Linked DNA regions of Ketobacter sp. MCCC 1A13808. Each later gene encodes a partner of the first gene's protein in a complex. Links are inferred from orthologs where the notes say so. Each region holds a gene or a part of one and is shown on either strand. Other genes may lie near its edges. The genes, in order: dnaN, dinB and dnaX.

Region 1 (6,193 bases):
GGACATGCCAACCGAAACTCGCATGTCTACAGTCTGTCATCCACAGTGGAATAATAATGCAGATATTGAGACGCCCTTTGCTTTATTTCCAAGCATGATGAATTGGTCTGCAAACGATTATCCAGATATTTCTTCCACTAACGATCCCTCATTAGTTATTTACGGCTCTGGTTCTTATATTGATCACGGTGGTCTCGAATGGCTAGCGCTGAACCCTTCCGTTGGATATTCACTTGGGTGGTCATTATCACAGAAAGGCCTATTCCAATGGGTTAATGAGAAGGGGGATATTATGGTTGAAAGCGTCTATTGGAAAGATGGCCCAATTTCCAGACTACCACCTAAAATGGACGATATTTGTTCAAATGGTTGGCTTGTTGTTGCGTCACATGAAGCTGTTGAACAAATTCGAGAAGTTATCGGTGAGGCCGCACGCGTGAATATCGTTACCAGGAGCTATGGAAAGGGCTCTTACGAGCCCACAACTAACTCTGTCCAAAAAAGATGTCGTTGGTAGGTGTTATTTTTGAATTTAGTTGAGTGATACCTTTGTCCTCAATAAGCCGCTACTTCCTTTCTTAATGAGTTCATGAATTACGAGACACTAGTTCACGATTGTGAGACCTCAGTTCACGAATTATGAGATCCCACAACTTACTTATGCTATATATCCAGATTCGACACATTCAGCGCGTTGGTTTCGATAAAGTCGCGACGCGGTTCCACGTGATCACCCATCAGAGTCGTGAAGATCTGATCGGCAGCAATCGCATCCTCGATTTTCACTTGCAGCATACGGCGAGTTTCCGGATCCATAGTGGTCTCCCATAGCTGATCCGGGTTCATTTCGCCCAACCCTTTATATCGTTGAATTCCATGACCTTTTTTCGATTCTGTCATTAACCATTCTAAGGCTTGTGCAAAGTTATCCACCGCCAACGTTTTCTCACCCCGTTTTACGTACGCGCCTTCCTCAAGCAAGCTCTGCAGCTTATCCCCCAATGCCTTGATCGCTATATAGTCTTCCGAAATTACAAACTCTTTTGAAAACGTATATTCGGTCGGAATCCCATGAGCTATTTGCACCACCTGGGGCATAAACAGATGACGTTCCTTGTCTTCCAGAACGGAGACTTCATAACGCTCAGTCTGACTCGCATTTGCAACCAGATGAGCGGATAAATCCTGAGCCCATGCTTCGATAGCCGACGCATCATTAAAGTCCGACTCTTCCAGTTTTTTCGCATACACCAGTTGCTGGAGTACAAAGGCCGGATAAACACGGGATAACCTGTCTATACGCTTGAACACATTGCGGTATTCCTTAACCAGTGCTTCCAGGCCGGAACCGGATATGCCCGGTGCGTCTGCATTAACGTGTAAGCTGGCATCATCCAAGGCGGCTTGCGTTAAGTAATTTTCAAGGGCTGCGTCATCTTTCAAATATTGCTCTTGTTTACCTTTCTTTATTTTATAGAGCGGGGGCTGCGCAATATAGATATACCCACGTTCGATCACCTCCGGCATTTGGCGAAAGAAAAACGTCAGCAGCAAAGTCCGGATGTGGCTACCATCCACGTCCGCATCCGTCATGATGATAATGGAATGGTAGCGGCATTTATCCGGGTTATATTCGTCTTTACCTATGCCGCAGCCCATCGCCGTAATTAAGGTGCCCACTTCAGCAGAAGATAACATTTTATCAAATCGGGCTTTCTCAACGTTCAGGATTTTACCTTTGAGAGGCAGTATTGCCTGGGTTCTGCGGTCTCGACCCTGTTTCGCCGAGCCACCCGCAGAATCACCCTCCACCAGGTAAAGTTCAGAAAGGGCAGGGTCCTTTTCACGACAATCCGCTAGTTTCCCGGGCAACCCAGCAATGTCCAGCACACCCTTACGCCGGGTCATTTCACGGGCTCGTCGGGCTGCATCCCGCGCCCTGGCTGCATCTATGATTTTATTACAGATGTTCTTCGCGTCATTGGGGCTTTCCAACAAGTATTCGTTCAGCTTTTCCGTCATATGCTGCTCTACAACGGGTTTGACTTCGGAGGACACCAACTTATCTTTGGTTTGAGAAGAAAACTTGGGATCAGGGACCTTCACCGACACAATTGCAGTCAAACCTTCACGGGCGTCGTCACCGCTTGTATTTACTTTGTGCTTCTTCTGCAGGCCTTCTTTCTCAATGTAGGTGTTCAAACATCGGGTGAGGGCAGAGCGGAAGCCCGCCAAATGGGAACCGCCGTCTCTTTGAGGGATATTATTGGTGTAACAGTAAATATTTTCCTGATATGAATCATTCCACTGCAATGCAACCTCAACGGAAATCCCCTCATCTTCTCGGTGCCCATCGAAGTAAAACACCTGGTTCAACGGCGTCTTATTCTGATTTAAGTATTCAACGAAGGCACTTAGGCCCCCTTCGTACTCAAATACATCCTCTGTGCCGGTTCGCTCATCAAATAACACGATACGAACCCCTGAGTTAAGGAATGACAGCTCCCGCAAGCGTTTTGCCAGAATGTCGTGGGAGAACTTGATGTTGGTGAACGTTTCCGGCGATGCCCAAAAATGCAGTTCTGTCCCGGTTGATTCGGTGTCACCTACCGCTGCCAGCGGAGCAACCGGGACACCGTCTTGGTAAACCTGCTCCCAAATTTTACCTTCACGGCGAACCGTTAGTTTCAACTTCGTAGATAGGGCGTTAACTACCGAAACACCCACGCCATGAAGACCACCTGATACCTTATAGGAGTTATCATCGAATTTGCCGCCCGCATGGAGGACGGTCATAATCACTTCAGCAGCAGATCGCCCTTCTTCCGGGTGCATATCAACCGGAATGCCGCGCCCGTTATCCGATACGCTAACGGACTCATCCGGGTGAATAACAACTCTTACTTCGGTGCAATGCCCTGCTAACGCTTCGTCAATTGAATTATCGACGACCTCAAATACCATGTGATGCAAGCCGGTGCCGTCGTCTGTGTCCCCTATATACATCCCCGGTCGCTTTCTAACTGCGTCTAATCCTTTGAGTACCTTTATATTAGAAGAATCATAAGTTTTATTGTCGTCGGACATATAATTTAGTCTCTCTCGGGCGGTGAATTCATATTCAATAGGGGGTTACTCGGCAGAAACCAGCTTCCCATGTTCCACGTGAAACATATGGTGTTCCGTGAGCTGCGATAGTAGCGTTTCATTAATACTTTGCTCACTAATGGCTGTTATAAAAGCCTGGCAGGGAAAATCCATAAGAAAGCGAGTCACATACTCAATGTTATTCTTGTCTAGTTCCGCGGGTAAATCGTCCAGCAACAGAACCGGTGAAATGGACCGCAAGGCCCTCATCACAGCTACCTGTGCGAGTCTAACCCCGTATAATACCAGCTTTTTCTGCCCTCTGGAGCATATATCTTTAGCCATGCCGTCTGACCAACTGATCACCATATCGGCTCTATGGGGCCCGTACAGGCAGGTTTTCCGTTCGATCTCGGTTCTCGCATTTAATTCCAGGCATTGGTATAAATCTGAATATTTCTGTTTATTCCAACCGGACTTGTACCGGAGCGATACGGGTTCAGCAATATTAAAATAGTTCGAGGCTATATTCTGAAATTGAGCGTTAAGCTCGGCTATGTACTTTCCACGCATATCGTCGATAAGTTGACCTTCGTTGACTAACTGTTGGTTCCAGTAGCTCAGATCGTTTTCGGATATGACTTTCGTTGACTTTAACAGCGCATTTTTTTGCTTGTAGACTCTTCTATATCGATGCCAAATATCAAGATAAGTATGTTCCACGTGAAACATACCCCAATCCAAAATAGAACGCCGCAAACCAGGGCCACCGTCAATAAGTTCAATCGAACCTGTATCAATACTGACAATAGGGAGCTTTATCGCCAACGATGAGATGCGCTTCTGTGTTTCTCCATCAATACGGGCGAGAGTAGAGCCATTCATCCCTTTCGAAATACCGAGTTTCTCGGGTCCGCTTCCGTTGCCAGGATTAACACCACCGAAAACTACTAACTCGGAAGCTGTGTGGGATATCACTTTTTTGGGATCGACAGACCGAAAAGAACGGCCGTTGGATAACAAGGAAATTGCTTCAAGAATGCTAGTTTTACCGCAGCCATTGCGGCCCACAATAAAGTTGGTTTTGGGGTGAGGGGAGATTTTGAGATGCTGGAGATTACGTAAATGAGTAACCTCCAGAGATTCCAGAAACATTCAGGCTATAGACGCATTGGCATAACTACATAAGACGCGGTCTCATCGTTAGCGTCGGTAATAAGAGCACTACTATTGGAGTCAGCCATCAGAATTTTAACGTTCTCGCTACGGATGACATTCATTACATCAAGCAGATAATTCACATTGAATCCAATCTCCAACTCCGCACCGTGATAATCAACGTTAATCGTTTCCTCTGCTTCTTCTTGCTCCGGGTTATTGGCGACCGTTGTGAGACTGCCATCCAACAACCTAATTCGGACGCCGCGATATTTTTCATTGGATAAAATGGAAACCCTCGAAAAACACTGCTTCATCTCGTCTTTATCGCTGATAACAGTTTTATCACTATTTTTAGGTAAAACACGCTCATAATCAGGGAATTTCCCATCAATTAGCTTGGAGGTGAAGCGTAAATCCGTATCTTCTACTCGAATATGATTACTACTCAAGGATACCGAAACATCCGCGTCCATATCAGTGAACAACTTGGACAGCTCAAGCACGCCTTTTCGTGGAACTATAGCCTGCACAGCTTGGTCCACTTCGCATTGGATTTCTGCATTACAAAGCGCTAGGCGATGCCCGTCAGTGGCCACAGCCCGGAGTAAATTGGCTGAAACCTCAAATAGCATCCCGTTCAGATAAAAACGAACGTCCTGTTGCGCCATCGCGAAACCGGTGCGGTCAATAACCGATTTCAAATAACCCTGGTTAATGGAAAAACGGGTAGTACCACTGGCATCTTCCAGATTTGGAAACTCGTTTGAGGGCAGGGTAGCCAGGCTAAACCGGCTACGACCGGCCTTCACCAATAACTTTTGGTCCTCAAGAATAAATTGGACGCTGCTTTCTTCGGGCAATGATTTACAGATATCCAATAACTTTTTCGCTGGAACTGTAATTTCTGCATTTTCAAACTGTGAGTCGAGGGTGACACGAGCGACCAATTCCACTTCCAGATCAGTGCCAGTGAGCAATAATTGATCACCATCAATCACCATCAACACGTTGGAAAGCACCGGCAATGTTTGCCGACGCTCCACAACCCCGGCAACCTGTTGCAGAGGTTTTAATAATTTTTCCCTTTCAATGGTAAAATTCATAACCTACCCCATAAGTTAGTAATCACTAACTCTATGATGTTAACGACCTTAAAAGATTAGTATAGTCTTCTCTTACATCGGAGCTCTCTTCTCTTAGCTCCTTTATCTTGCGACACGCATGCAACACGGTAGTGTGATCCCGGCCGCCAAAGGCATCACCGATTTCAGGCAAACTGTGGTTGGTTAACTCCTTTGCCAGCGCCATTGCAATCTGGCGCGGCCGCGCAACAGAACGACTGCGTCGCTTTGACAAAATATCAGCCATCTTGATTTTAAAATACTCGGCTACGGTACGCTGTATGTTATCTATGCTAACTTGTTTTTCCTGCAGTGCCAGAAGATCTTTTAACGATTCTTTCACAAATTCCAGAGAGATCGGCTTGCCCGTGAAGTGTGCATTCGCTATCACACGCTTCAGCGCGCCTTCTAATTCCCGTACATTTGAACGTACCCGCTGGGCGACAAAAAAAGCAGCTTCGTCCGGCAAATTAATTTTAGCCTGTTCTGCCTTCTTCATTAATATGGCCACCCGGGTTTCTAGCTCCGGGGGCTCGACTGCAACCGTCAATCCCCACCCGAAACGCGATTTCAAACGTTCCTCAACCCCCATGATCTCTTTCGGATAACGGTCACTGGTCAAGATCATTTGCTGACCGCCTTCCAGCAAGGCATTAAAGGTATGGAAAAACTCTTCCTGGGAACGCTCTTTACCCGCAAAGAACTGGATATCATCAATCAATAGCGCATCGACCGAACGGTAAAAGCGTTTGAATTCATTGATCGCATTAATCTGTAGCGCTTTCACCATATCAGCAACAAAGCGCTCTGAATGCAGATACACC
Region 2 (6,142 bases), on another replicon or contig:
GTGGTCATCTCCAGTGTGCCAGGCACCACGGATACGCTGTACTGGAACGGTGCCAAAATGGAACGTTATTACCCGGTGTCAGCCATAGTGAACCAAATGGCCCTGAATATTACTTTGGTTCACTATGAGGACAGGTTGGAGTTTGGCATTGTTGGTTGTAGGCGGACACTACCCAGTATGCAGCGCTTGTTAGGCTTTCTGGATGATGCTATTTCTGAATTGGAAGCGGTGGTGGGTATCGCCGATTCGAAACAGGTAAAAGGCGCATCAACCAGGAAGACAAAGATCGCTTTTCTGGACCGTACCCGCGAAGAGCACGCCTAAGTCCATGTCGCATCAAGGCTTTTATAAAAGTGAACATCTTGTGACAAAAATAGACTTATAAAAACACTTGCTTGACTATATTAACCTATTTACAGTGTACGCATGTGCACTGTAAATAGGAGCTCGTCATGCCGCTATCTTCTTCTGCTCGCCCGGTTGCTTCTCCATCACCGGCCAAGCGTCATACTTCCTTCCATTGGCTGTTTGGGTTATTTACGCTGGCGATGCGCAGCGGCGGTGAACTCACTCGCGTGGCCGGTGAGATGCATCACACTGTGACGGCAGCTCCAATGCCCTGGGACGCCAAGCACCAGGCTGATTTCAGTAAGGCGCCGAAGGTTTACAAGTTGGTAAAACTGGTCTTCGAATATGGATCAGACAGCATTCACCAGTGGGTCAACCGCTTGCCTGGTCAGACGCCTGCATCCGGGGCATTGGTTAGGATGCGCAGCGCGTTGAATGGTGTGGTGGGGGATAAATTGGTCGAATGGGATCACCTCCTGGCGATGGGCATGGAGACGGTTGATGAGCTGGGCAATGATATTCAGTTGAGTCAGCTAAATCTTCAAAAACGCAAGAGCCTGGTTTTGTTCGTGCACGGTCTGTGCTTGAGTGAACACGATTGGCAAGGCCCGGGTCACAGTGAGTTGGTGGCCAAATTACGTGAGCAAGGTCATCAGGTGGCTTGGATTCGTTATAACACAGGCCTGCCGATTTGGGAAAACGGAAGGCAGCTTGCAGAGTTGCTTGACCAGTATTGGACACAAACGAAACCCAGAAAAAGTTCGATTACCATGATTGGTCACAGTATGGGTGGCCTGGTTATCCGCAGTGCTAATCATTATGCAGAAAAACAACGTCATGCTTGGCTAGCGGCCTCCCATAACGCCGCCTATCTGGCGAGCCCCCACGCCGGTGCGCCGTTGGAAAAAATCGGCAACTTCAGTAATTCCATGTTGGGTGCGACCCCCTATTCAAAGCCGCTAATGGCGCTAGGTAACATCCGTAGCAGGGGGATCCGGAGCCTGCGACACGCCAATGTAACCGAACCGGAGCATGAGAACGCGCCACAACCCTGGTTGCCGATGAGTGATAAAAGCCATCATTTGCTGGTCGGTGCCAGGCGGTTCTATGAATCGGGCAATCGCTGGTTGGGTGACGGTTTAGTGCCGGAAGACAGCGCTATGGGAGGCCCTTACTTTCCACAGCAACATCCAAACGTTGAACGCGTGATGTTGGATCAGGTCGGGCATTTAGCACTGCTGCAAGACCATCGCATGTATGTATACCTACAGCGATGGCTGATCAAGCGCGGTGTTTTAGAGGACCAAGAGGGCGAGGGCAAAGCGGGATTTTTCAGGTAAGCCCCTTCACACTGCAGAAGCAATAACTACTTCGGCCTGAATGCGTTATTCCATGGAAATCGGTGTGCCGGATGTCTGGTTGTTTTTATTCAGGCTGGCGCTGTCCAATTCCGGTTCACATAAAAACGCTTCTATCTCATCAATTCGATCCGCGGCGTCGCGATAACCAAGCTGGATCAGCTCCCGGGTAAACGCAGAATCGAAGAGTAAGAAGCTGGTAAGATCGGCGCTTTGAGCGTCCGGTGTGCCCATGCCTTCCATCATGTAGCGAACGCTTTTCGGCATCCGGTGTTCCAGTGTTTTCGCGATGAAAGCGATGTCTGCGGAAGGCGATATAACCAGCGGGTTCACGATCCTCATTGGCTCATGATCCAAAACGGTGTTATCGCCGGTGGCGCATACGAGGGATTCCAGTTTTTCATGTTCCGTAACAAATGAATTCATGCGGTTCAGGTGATCCAGGTCGGCGTCCAGGTGATCAAGAAATATAGCATTCATCAGGGTGCCGCAAATCTGAGAAAGCGGTGGCCGTTTCAGGTCGCTGGAAAAATCAGCATCAGAGGACCATTCCGAACGCAGCAAGCTGTCGGCGGATTCCTTACAGCGAACCCCCACTGCCAATATGCGGTCAGCACCCAAGCGAATTGCGGGGCTCAAGGGTGTGACCAGACGCATAGCGCCGTCACCGAAATAGGCTGTAGAGTTTCCTGCAGGCAGTTCTACTGGCGGAAATACGATGGGAATTGCAGCGGATGCGAGAATATGAGGAACCGTAATTTCGGCATTGAGTGCGATGCGGCGACTTTTATTCCACAGTGGATGTCCTTCTTTACCTTCAATGAATGTAAACGCTCGCCCTGAATGATAACCGGTGGCGGTGATGGCCAGGGCGTAGAGGCCGCCGTCTTTTACGGCGCGCCGGATACCGGTTAAATCCAGGTATTGGGTTAGAAATCCGTATAGTGGTGTGGAGTCTACTAGTGAGGTGACGCGGCCGGCTCCGATTAATCCCCCCAGACCAAAATCCATTGCCATTCGCCCGGCGTTTTTAAGCATGGAGAGCGGATCCGTCCGGTAAACATCACTGGCTTTAAGATTTGACCAAAGCTTGACAAGCAGCTGCGCAGACGCGCTGAAATTCTGATGTTGCGAGGCAATAGCCGCGCCGTTGATGGCGCCCGCGGATGCACCAGTGATGATAGAAAATGGTGCAGAGCCATTAGCGAATGCGGGTATTTCACTAACCCGTCTCATGACTCCCGCTTGATAGGCGCCCCGTGCTCCTCCAGCAGTAAGTACCAATGCTGTCATGGGCTGGCGTACGGATGCAGAAATAGGCTGCATTCAAAAATCCTTTATGTGGCGCAAATTGGGGTTGTAATGAGTTGGCTATAAAGGTGGCAAATGCAGATTGTGTGCCAGCAGGGAAGGTGTCTCTAATGGTTTGGACATTCGGTTTGACCAGGTTAACTGTGTTAGGGAAAGGTGTGTTGCCAGTATGTAGCGATCTGCTACAATGAGATTAACTGTATCCCCTGGTTATTGAGGTCAGCAACTATGGCTAAGGCAGCATCACCCGTCCGTTTGGAAAGTAATTTAATGAACGCGGCGACCGAGGCGAGTTCGGCGCAGCACCGTAGCGCTGCAGAACAAATTGAATATTGGGCTGATATCGGGCGCAAGGTTGCTAAGATAATTGATCCTGATACGTTGCTGGCAATCAACGCGGGTCTGATCAGAATCAAGCTGGAGGAAACGACACCCGTCACCGCGAGCCCGGATGATGTGTTTGCCACATTGGGCAGTGCCCGTGAGTCCGGTGCGTTATCGGATGCGATAGCTTCCGGCTCCATTCGTTATCAGGCTTCAGCCGCCCATCCCGGTATGCTGGAACAGGTACACCCGGATGGCGAAGTGCTCATTGGTCAATTCTGTGATGGTGAGTTTCAGGTGCACTATCACGGATGAGACAATTATGGATGTTGGTCGGGGGCAATGGCGCAGGCAAAAGTACGTTTTACAATCAGGCATTAAAACCGCTCGGTATGCCATTCATCAATGCCGACTTGATAGCCAAAGATGTCTTCCCGGATGAACCTGAAATCAACAGCTATCACGCCTCCCGCTTGGCGCAAACATTGCGGTTCGAACAGTTGGACCTGGGTAAAAGTTTTTGTTTCGAAACCGTGTTTTCACACCCGTCTAAAATCGATTTTATCGCCCGCGCTAAAGCCCGTGGTTATCAGGTTATATTGGTGGTGATTCACGTGTTTTGTAGTGATCTGAACAAAGCCCGGATTGCGCAGCGGGTTGAAGAGGGTGGACACAATGTGCCCGACGATAAAGTAGTCGCCAGAATTCCCCGCACTCTTGAACATGTGGCTACGGCCATTCCCCTCTGTGACGAGGTCTGGATATTGGATAATTCCAGCCTGCAACATCCGTTTTTACCCGTGATTACCATTAAACAGGGCCAACGTCGTGAGCACGTTTGCCCGCTACCCGAATGGGCCAAAGGCTTTTAGTTTTGGTTATCCGCTGATCGAATTCAGGAACGCCATCTGCCACTCCAGATTCCGCGTTAGCTAAATTTAAACGAGATCTGTGATGGCGGGGCAGAGTCGGCTTCTATGAAGCGGACGCCAACGCCCAGTAGGCGCACTGGCATATTTTTACGTTTGAAGGCGTCATTGCATAATGTTTTGTAAATGCTTAAAGACGGCTCGCGCACCCCGCACTCCATTGTTGTGCTGGTGAAGTCAGAAAATTTTAGCTTTACGAAGGCTTTTTTGATCTGGTTGTGTTGCTTCAAGTTTTGTAAGCGACCCTGTAGCTGTTGGCACAATTCTGGAAATTTCGCCTGACAACTATTCAAATCCGGTAAATCCTCCGCGTAGGTATGTTCTACACTCAGTGATTTGCGATCGGTACGGGGTTGTACCGGGCGTTCGTCAATTCCGTGCGCCAAACGATATAAGTGTTCGCCGAAACTGCCTACCCGTTCGACAAATTCAAAGCGGTTATATTGTCGGATGTCGTTGCAAGTACGAATGCCCAGATTATGAAGGCGTGCGCAGGTCACCTTTCCCACCCCATGTAATTTTTCCACTGGCAGGGCTTTAACAAAATCATCCAGTTGCGGTGGCGGGATTACACAGAGTCCGTCCGGCTTATTCCAGTCGCTGGCTATTTTGGCCACAAATTTGTTCGGCGCTACCCCCGCTGATACGGTAATACCCACCTGTGATTTGACCTGCTTGCGAATCGCTTCAGCCATGCGCGTTGCACTACCCTGAAAATGCGGCTGTGTGCTGACATCCAGGAAAGCTTCATCCAAAGATAAAGGTTCAATTTGATCCGTATATTGCAGAAAGATACGCCGGATCTGTTGAGAGACTTGCTTGTAGTAGTGGATCCTATGAGGAAGGATAATCAGTTCCGGGCACAGGCGCTTGGCATAGGCCGACGCCATTGCGGAATGCACGCCATATTCCCGTGCCGGATAATTGCACGTGGATATGACTCCGCGACGACCGGGATCGCCCCCGACGGCTATGGGGCGATGACGTAGCGAAGGGTCATCCCGCATTTCCACGGCGGCGTAAAAACAGTCGCAATCGACATGGATGATCTTCCGCATCATGGCGCTCGGTTCCAGTTAAAAAAATCTTTGCCAAATTCGGCGTAGTGATATACTGTACAAGTATACAGTAAAAATCAACTAGTCAAAATGATCGCGGAGGCGTTGCCATGAGCTCACAGGATAAGGCGTTTGTAAGCACGGCTGTACAATTGTCAGACATATCACTATCTCATGCTCAGTTAATGCATTGGATCGCAGAATACCGAGAGATCAAAGGTACCTGGCCGGCTAAGGAACAGCTGATATCCAGTCCCGGTTACCACATTGAATTATTGGAAGATTTAGAGCGCTGGAATCTGGTTGCACAGGATAAAGAGCAGAACCTGGTGGCAAAGGAACAATGGATCAGTTTGCCGGTTGTTGGCGCGGTGGCGGCGGGAATTCCAATTGAAGCCATCGAAAACCAGCAGGGGCAGCTATCACTACCGCTGAGGTTATTCAGGGAACGCCCCACTTATTTACTGAGGGTGCGGGGCGATAGCATGAAGGACGTCGGCATTTTGAACGGCGACTTGATTGCGGTGCGTAAAACCCAGGATGTTAGCGAGGGTAAAATTATCGTAGCCCGGGTGGATAACGAAGTCACCGTGAAACGGTTAAAGCTGGCTGGAGATCAGGTTGCATTGATGCCGGAAAATACCAGCTATGAACCAATCATGGTGGCTCCGGACGAATTGGTAGTAGAGGGTGTGTTCGTCGGCGTTATCCGAGAGTCCAGGCAGTTACATTAGCAAAAAGAATTAAAACGCCGCAGGCGTCTTAGTATCAAATGAATCATCGATTTTCTCGCGCAGTAAAAAATCGACACCCA
Region 3 (6,292 bases), on another replicon or contig:
ATAACCGATACCCAATATGCCCGCTTGGCCTGCTTTGCGGTACAAGGTACGCGGCAATTCGCCAGCCTCCTCCCATTGCTCTACGTGGGGATTGATTTCCTGCTCGACGAATTTTTTCACCGAGTGGCGGATGAGTTGCTGAGTTTCCCCAAAATAGACTGGGTACGAAGACATGGCGATTCCCTGAGCCCGGAAGTGGATGAGGCTCGAATATACCAAGCGCTTGCTTGGTTCGCAATTTTCGTTTATTCACGTCACGTGGTTTTGCGGGACGAGCCTTTCACCACCGGATCAGCCATGCACCAGCATATGCCCGATCACACCCAGTAGAAAACCCAACACCGCACCAAAAGGGGGGCTCCAATGTCCTCTCATCGCTGATTGCGGCGCTATGTCCTGAAAGATAAGGTACAGTATTCCGCCACTGGCAAAGGTCATAATCCCCGCAGTGAGTTCCGCCTGCTCGCGCAAAAACACATGGCCAATGACGGCGGCAACCGGGCCCAATAGCGAAGCGAAAAAGAGCAGCCGCAGCACGGTCTTGGCACTCACCTTGTTTTGCACCATCTCCCGGTAAGCATTAAATCCCTCAGGAAAATTCTGGATAGCAATAAAGCCCGCCAACAGCATGCCTAACGCGCTGTTACTTGCAAACACAGCGCCCAGCGCCATGGCCTCCGGTATAAAATCCATTAACATCGCCAGAAACTGGGAGACCGCACCACCCCGCTTTGTCAGAAATTGATCCAAAAAGCAGAATACGGCGCTGCCGGCCAGAAAAATCAGGCTCAAATTTAGTACCGAAAGGTTTTGAATACCGGACGGCAGCAGGGCGTAAGCTACGGCGGAAATCAACGTGCCACCGCCAAATGCGACCACACCGTGTATGACCTTGTCTTTTATTTCTGTTTCGGGAGTACGTTCATAGCGGGCCAGCAATCCCCCGACATACGCAGTGATGCCGGCAAACCAGGTAATTGCAGCCACCGTATAAATGGTATTCATACCGGCGTTACTCCAGTCGTTTCCTGCCCTTTAGCGCAAGACTGAGGGTATTGCTATCGACGTATTCCAGATCACCCCCCATTGGCACACCGTGCGCGATTCGTGAGGCGACCACTCCATGCCTGCGCGCCATTTCAGAAAGGTAATGCGCAGTGGCTTCGCCTTCCACTGTTGTGCCAGTGGCAATCACCATTTCTTTCACTTCGCCTTCCGCCAGGCGTTGATCCAGCAACGGAGCACCGATCTCTTCCGGGCCAATGCCATCGATCGGCGACAGGTGCCCCAACAGAAGAAAATAGTAACCGCGGAAACCACCGGATTGATCCAACGCGATCACATCCGCGGGGGTCTCTACCACGCACAACAGACTGGCATCACGACTGGTTTGAGTACAGGTCTGGCATACCTCACTCTCCGAGAAATTGCGGCAACGCTGACAACGACCGATGTTATCCATCGCCAATTGCAGCGTTTGCGCCAGCTTTTCACCGCCATTTCGATCGCGATCCAGCAAATGGAGCGCCATTCTCTGAGCGGATTTAGGTCCAACGCCGGGCAGGCAGGTGAGAGCCTCAATCAAGCGGCTGGTTAACGGGCTAAAGCTCATGGTTCAGCTGTCAAAAAGGCAGTTTAAAGCCGGGCGGCAAATTAATACCCGACGCGAGGCCGCCCATTTTATCTTTATTATTCTGCTCAACCCTGCGTACCGCATCGTTCACCGCAGCCGCCAGCAAATCTTCAAGCACCTCTTTATCCTCACTCAGCAGGCTGTCGTCAATTTGTACCCGACGCACGTCATGGCGCCCGGTCATTAGCACTTTCACCATGCCTGCACCGGATTCACCGGTCACTTCGGTATTTGCCAATTCTTCCTGCATTTTTTGCATGCGCTCCTGCATTTCCTGCGCCTGCTTCATTAAATCACCTAATTGTCCTTTCATGCTCTTACCTATCTTATCGCCCGAGGGCTTCGCTAATCGTCCAGTGGTATCACCGAATTCACATCTAAAGTTGCACCGAAGCTGGATTGTAATGCTTGTACGAAAGGATCAGCCTGCATTAGCTCGATCGCTTCATTTTTTCGTGCCTGTTTATATTGCGCCAGCAACTGGTCGGGGGTTGGCTTAGTTGGCTCCTGAACCAGGATGTCCAGTGTAATCGGTTTGCCCTGGTTTTCCGATATCGCCGTTTCAAGCAACTCCCGGTTTTCCTCCTTATAGAGCGCTTCAAACCGCGGGCTGATAGCCAATACCCAACGCTGTTCGCCTCGCTCCTCCAAAGTGCAATTGCGGGCAAAATTTCGCACCGGGCCGGCCAACTCCAACAGGCCCGTCATATCCGCCCATTCGTCACCCAGCCGGATAACGTTGGTCTTGATCTTAGGCTTGGGCTCTGCAACTGGGTCCGCCTGGGGCTTGTTATTATCGCTAGCTTTACCTTCAGGAGCACTGCGATCTGCACCCTGACTCGCGGTATCCGGTTGAGGAGGTGCACCCGCTTGCGCATTCCTGAAATCCGGATTTTTGACTCCATCTTCTTTTCGCGGCACCGGCTGCCGCGGTTTGGTTGCCACCGGCGTCACGGTGGGTCCCTTTTTGGCTACCTCAGGTGAAGGCTCGGCGCTTCCCAGCACTTGTTTCATTTTCGAAAGATGGTCGTTGGCATTGCCCGACGGGCGGGCCGGAATCTCGCCGGGCTGCCCTGCCGTAACAGGGCTAAGGGGCTTTCCCGGGGGAGTTGCTCCCTGGCCGGACGCCCCTGAGTGAGCACCCGGTGCTGAGATCAAACCCTGAGGCTTGAATAACACCATGCGCAGCAACGCCATTTCAAAGCCACTGCGGGCCTCCGGTGCCAAAGGCAGATCACGCCGGCCCAGCAACCCCGTCTGATAATATAACTGCAATTCCTCGGGGGCAAAGCGCTTCGCGTATTCCAGCACCCGCTCACGGTCGCCGTCACTATCATCAACCGCATCGGGAGCAAGCTGAGCTACCGCCAGGCGATGCAACATGCTGATCAATTCGGCCAGCACTCCGGCGTAATCCGGGCTTTGCTCGGCCATGTGGATGACCGTTGACATCAGCATTTCTGCACTGTGTTCCGCCAGACCATCGATCAGAGTAAATACAAATTCGCGATCAATGCTACCCAGCATTGATCGCACATCGTGTTCAATGACTTTCCCGTTACCGAATGCGATAGCCTGATCGGTCAGACTGAGAGCGTCCCGCATACTGCCGTCAGCGGCCCGCCCTAACTGCCATAGAGCGGGGTCTTCAAATTCAACCAATTCGGCTTCGAGCACTTTCTTCAGGTGACCGACGATGCGCTCAGGGGTCATGGCTTTGAGACTGAACTGCAAGCAACGGGAAAGAATGGTGATCGGCAGCTTTTGCGGATCGGTGGTTGCCAACAGGAACTTAACGTGGGGTGGCGGTTCTTCCAGTGTTTTCAGCAATGCATTAAAACTGTGCCCCGATAACATATGAACTTCATCAATTAAATAAACTTTGAAGCGGCCTCGGGTTGGCGCGTACTGAACATTTTCCAACAATTCACGAGTGTCTTCGACCTTGGTTCGTGAAGCCGCGTCCACTTCAATCAGATCCACAAAACGGCCGTCATTGATTTCCTGGCATGCACTGCACAAGCCGCAAGGTTCAGAACTGATACCGGTTTCACAATTCAGGGATTTTGCCAATATGCGTGCAATGGTGGTCTTACCCACCCCACGGGTGCCCGTAAACAGATAGGCATGATGTAAACGGCCATGGTCAAGGGCATTGATCAATGCTTTAAGCACGTGCTCCTGCCCCACCATTTCACGGAAAGACTTGGGACGCCACTTGCGTGCAAGAACCTGATAACTCATGAATTTTTAATTCTAATCTGTGATGGAGGAACGAACTGAGAATCCAGTTTAATACGCTGGCCTCTATTGATAAACCAATGAATTAAAAAAGAATTGCGAATGCAGGAGAAATACAAAGGAAGTTAGAGAGGCGACTCTATCAGCCGCACCCCGGCACACGAGTCGCTTGCTACCGTTGCTCCCTTCCGGGCCTGGCGGGGTTCACAAGTTATCGTTGCGGGGGGACCAATAGAGCCACCATTACGATCTCATTCTTACTACTGCCAAAATGAGGGGGCCGATTATTCCTCATTTTGTGTTGTATTTCAAGGCAAGCGATTGAAGGAAAAAGTATTTTGCCGTTATGGTCTATGATTAAGTGAAAGTAGATACCGATCCGGCGAAGGAAAGTTGAAACGAAGTATGAAAGGCAATCACGGCACCCAAACACCCCGTATTCTGAATGTCATTATGTTCAGCACGGTTTTACTACTCAGCAACCTGGTCTTTAGCGGTTTGTCCCTGGCCGGAGACAGCTGGACCAACGCCATTGTCAAAGGCGAACCGATTGCCGTCACCCCCAAATATCGACTGCACATTTATATGGCCAAACACCCCACCGAACCGGTCTGGGGTAAACTCGATATTCCGATTAAAGCTGAACAGCTACCGGAGTTAAATAATCATCTGAAATCCCCTAATTTTCCCTTTATAGACGTCGCCATCGAAGTAGATAAATACTATCGGGTCATGCAGGGTAGGATTTATAAAGACGAGCTCATCGTCTCGGTAGATTTGGACTTACGGCAATGGGACGGCCTGAAAAAAGGCGACGAGCTTGAAATCGTTTTACCGGGCGGCACCGAATTCAAAGAGAGTTTGCGTGGCTCCGGTACGGCTTTGCGAAAAATCGAAAGGCGCTAGAAAAGCGCCTTCCCTATCCAGCATCCGGCTTCACGCAACCTCGTTATCGGGTATTACTGAATATAAAATCCAACAGGTTATTTTCAACCTGGTTGTCATGCAGCTGCGGCAAGTTTGCAGTGGCGAACATCGGGTCCAAATGCGCTTGCCCTTCCAGCCACACCACTTCCAATAAACGATTATCGCTATTGGACTGGGCAAATGCTTCCGACAAGCCACCCTTGGCCAGCAGTAACAGCGTGGGGATCTTACGAAAGCTGTCGGGATTTAGAGTATTAATACCGTACTCCGGGGCATAACCGGTGCCGCCCGCGGAGGCATCAATCAAAATTCGCAGAGGGAAATACCATTCAGTCAGATTGGTAGGCCCGATGTACAGGGCACGGGCAAAATCTTCCAACCGGACCATTTCTTCTTCCACACGGGTGTACTCATATTCACCTGTTTCATCTGTGTAAACCAAATCGTCCGGCGACCCGATCTCATCCATTTTGGCCCAACTGTATAATGGGCCCTGACCGAGATGCTTGAAATCCGGTCCGGCATCCGCCGCAATATGCTGCTGCAATGGCCCGGATGCCATGTTCACAATATCTTTTAATACCGGCAGATTGCGGGCAAAACTGATCAGCGGTGATTTGGGGACCACCGCACCACCATGCAAATGACCCAAACTGGTTTGCAGAAATGCCAATATGGAAAAGTGGTCGTCAAACATCAAGCCCACCATTGCTTCGTTGGTATAACGAAATTGTTCGATATGGGGGCCAAAGGTGTAATTAGGGCCATTGCGCGTATGAAAAAAGCGGAACAAATTACTGATCACCGGGGACTTGGGCACCCGCGCAATGATCGTGCTTTCCTGGTCAGGCCCTTTTGAAGCAAGGATGCCCACAGCCTCCGGTAACGCAATGGCTTCGGCGCTGAAGAGCAAAGGAATATCCACGTTCTTGGGTAATATGCCGTTACGCATCCAGCCAATCATTCGTTTGTAAGCGGCATCGTCATCTGTTTCCCCTTCTGCAATGCTTTCAGCGACAGCCTGTTTTTCAATGGAGGCGACGTCCACCATAGCGACCGTACTCGACATTCCCGGTAAACCGTCCAAAACCGAGCCGATTGAAGTATCAAAACCGATAGCCCCGGCGACCAGGTTGGCTCCCTGATCCTGCGTGGTGGTGGGGTCTCCATCCAGATCCCAAGCCAGGAACATCGAGCTATGCGCGCCACCCAAGGAATGTCCGCCTACAAACACTTTTTGCTTGCTGAGCGCGGGGTCAGGGATCATTTGTTGGAGTATGGCGTACATATCTTCGGTGCTTTGCTGCATTCCGAATTCAAGTAAAAAGGGCATGTCTTTGCTTTTCAGAAAGCCCGGGAATCTTTTACCGTTCACTTCCAGACCTTCATAGTAATACCCGAGAATTAAATCTTCGGCTTCACCCGCTGTTGCTGCGTGTTCGGCAGCCTGAAATCCGGTTAAATCCTCAAGGCAATTTGAGCGGCGGTCCA

Evidence for each region.
Region 2: the proteins of dnaN (region 1) and dinB are in contact, whole or in part, in a solved structure (PDB 1OK7), measured with the Escherichia coli proteins. The link is inferred for Ketobacter sp. MCCC 1A13808 from one-to-one orthologs.
Region 3: the proteins of dnaN (region 1) and dnaX are in contact, whole or in part, in a cryo-EM structure (PDB 8GIZ), measured with the Escherichia coli proteins. The link is inferred for Ketobacter sp. MCCC 1A13808 from one-to-one orthologs.

What each region holds. Positions count from the first base shown.
Region 1 is NZ_VRKW01000011.1:4,185-10,377, forward strand. What follows is about bases 3,300-6,193. They hold dnaN (DNA polymerase III subunit beta), read right to left. Parts: upstream 5,352-6,193; coding sequence 4,248-5,351; downstream 3,300-4,247. Other genes in these bases: recF (DNA replication/repair protein RecF), read right to left, coding at 3,300-4,242; dnaA (chromosomal replication initiator protein DnaA), read right to left, coding at 5,383-6,193. Also shown: FT643_RS17360 (tetratricopeptide repeat protein), read left to right, coding at 1-517; gyrB (DNA topoisomerase (ATP-hydrolyzing) subunit B), read right to left, coding at 664-3,087; more of recF, read right to left, coding at 3,133-3,299. UniProt on the Escherichia coli protein: Confers DNA tethering and processivity to DNA polymerases and other proteins. Acts as a clamp, forming a ring around DNA (a reaction catalyzed by the clamp-loading complex) which diffuses in an ATP-independent manner freely and bidirectionally along dsDNA.
Region 2 is NZ_VRKW01000001.1:596,426-602,567, reverse strand. What follows is about bases 3,300-6,142. They hold dinB (DNA polymerase IV), read right to left. Parts: upstream 5,329-6,142; coding sequence 4,270-5,328; downstream 3,300-4,269. Other genes in these bases: lexA (transcriptional repressor LexA), read left to right, coding at 5,439-6,062; FT643_RS02670 (AAA family ATPase), read left to right, coding at 3,653-4,213; FT643_RS02675 (TA system antitoxin ParD family protein), read left to right, coding at 3,300-3,656. Outside these bases: FT643_RS02690 (WS/DGAT/MGAT family O-acyltransferase), read left to right, coding at 1-324; FT643_RS02685 (esterase/lipase family protein), read left to right, coding at 453-1,688; FT643_RS02680 (patatin-like phospholipase family protein), read right to left, coding at 1,734-3,032; more of FT643_RS02675, read left to right, coding at 3,246-3,299. UniProt on the Escherichia coli protein: Poorly processive, error-prone DNA polymerase involved in translesion repair and untargeted mutagenesis. Copies undamaged DNA at stalled replication forks, which arise in vivo from mismatched or misaligned primer ends.
Region 3 is NZ_VRKW01000001.1:166,541-172,832, forward strand. Bases 1,429-4,421 are described here. They hold dnaX (DNA polymerase III subunit gamma/tau), read right to left. Parts: upstream 3,878-4,421; coding sequence 1,979-3,877; downstream 1,429-1,978. Other genes in these bases: recR (recombination mediator RecR), read right to left, coding at 1,429-1,612; FT643_RS00775 (YbaB/EbfC family nucleoid-associated protein), read right to left, coding at 1,623-1,946; FT643_RS00790 (hypothetical protein), read left to right, coding at 4,280-4,421. Also shown: FT643_RS00760 (acyl-CoA dehydrogenase family protein), read right to left, coding at 1-174; FT643_RS00765 (ZIP family metal transporter), read right to left, coding at 292-1,005; more of recR, read right to left, coding at 1,013-1,428; more of FT643_RS00790, read left to right, coding at 4,422-4,780; FT643_RS00795 (hypothetical protein), read right to left, coding at 4,824-6,292. UniProt on the Escherichia coli protein: Part of the beta sliding clamp loading complex, which hydrolyzes ATP to load the beta clamp onto primed DNA to form the DNA replication pre-initiation complex.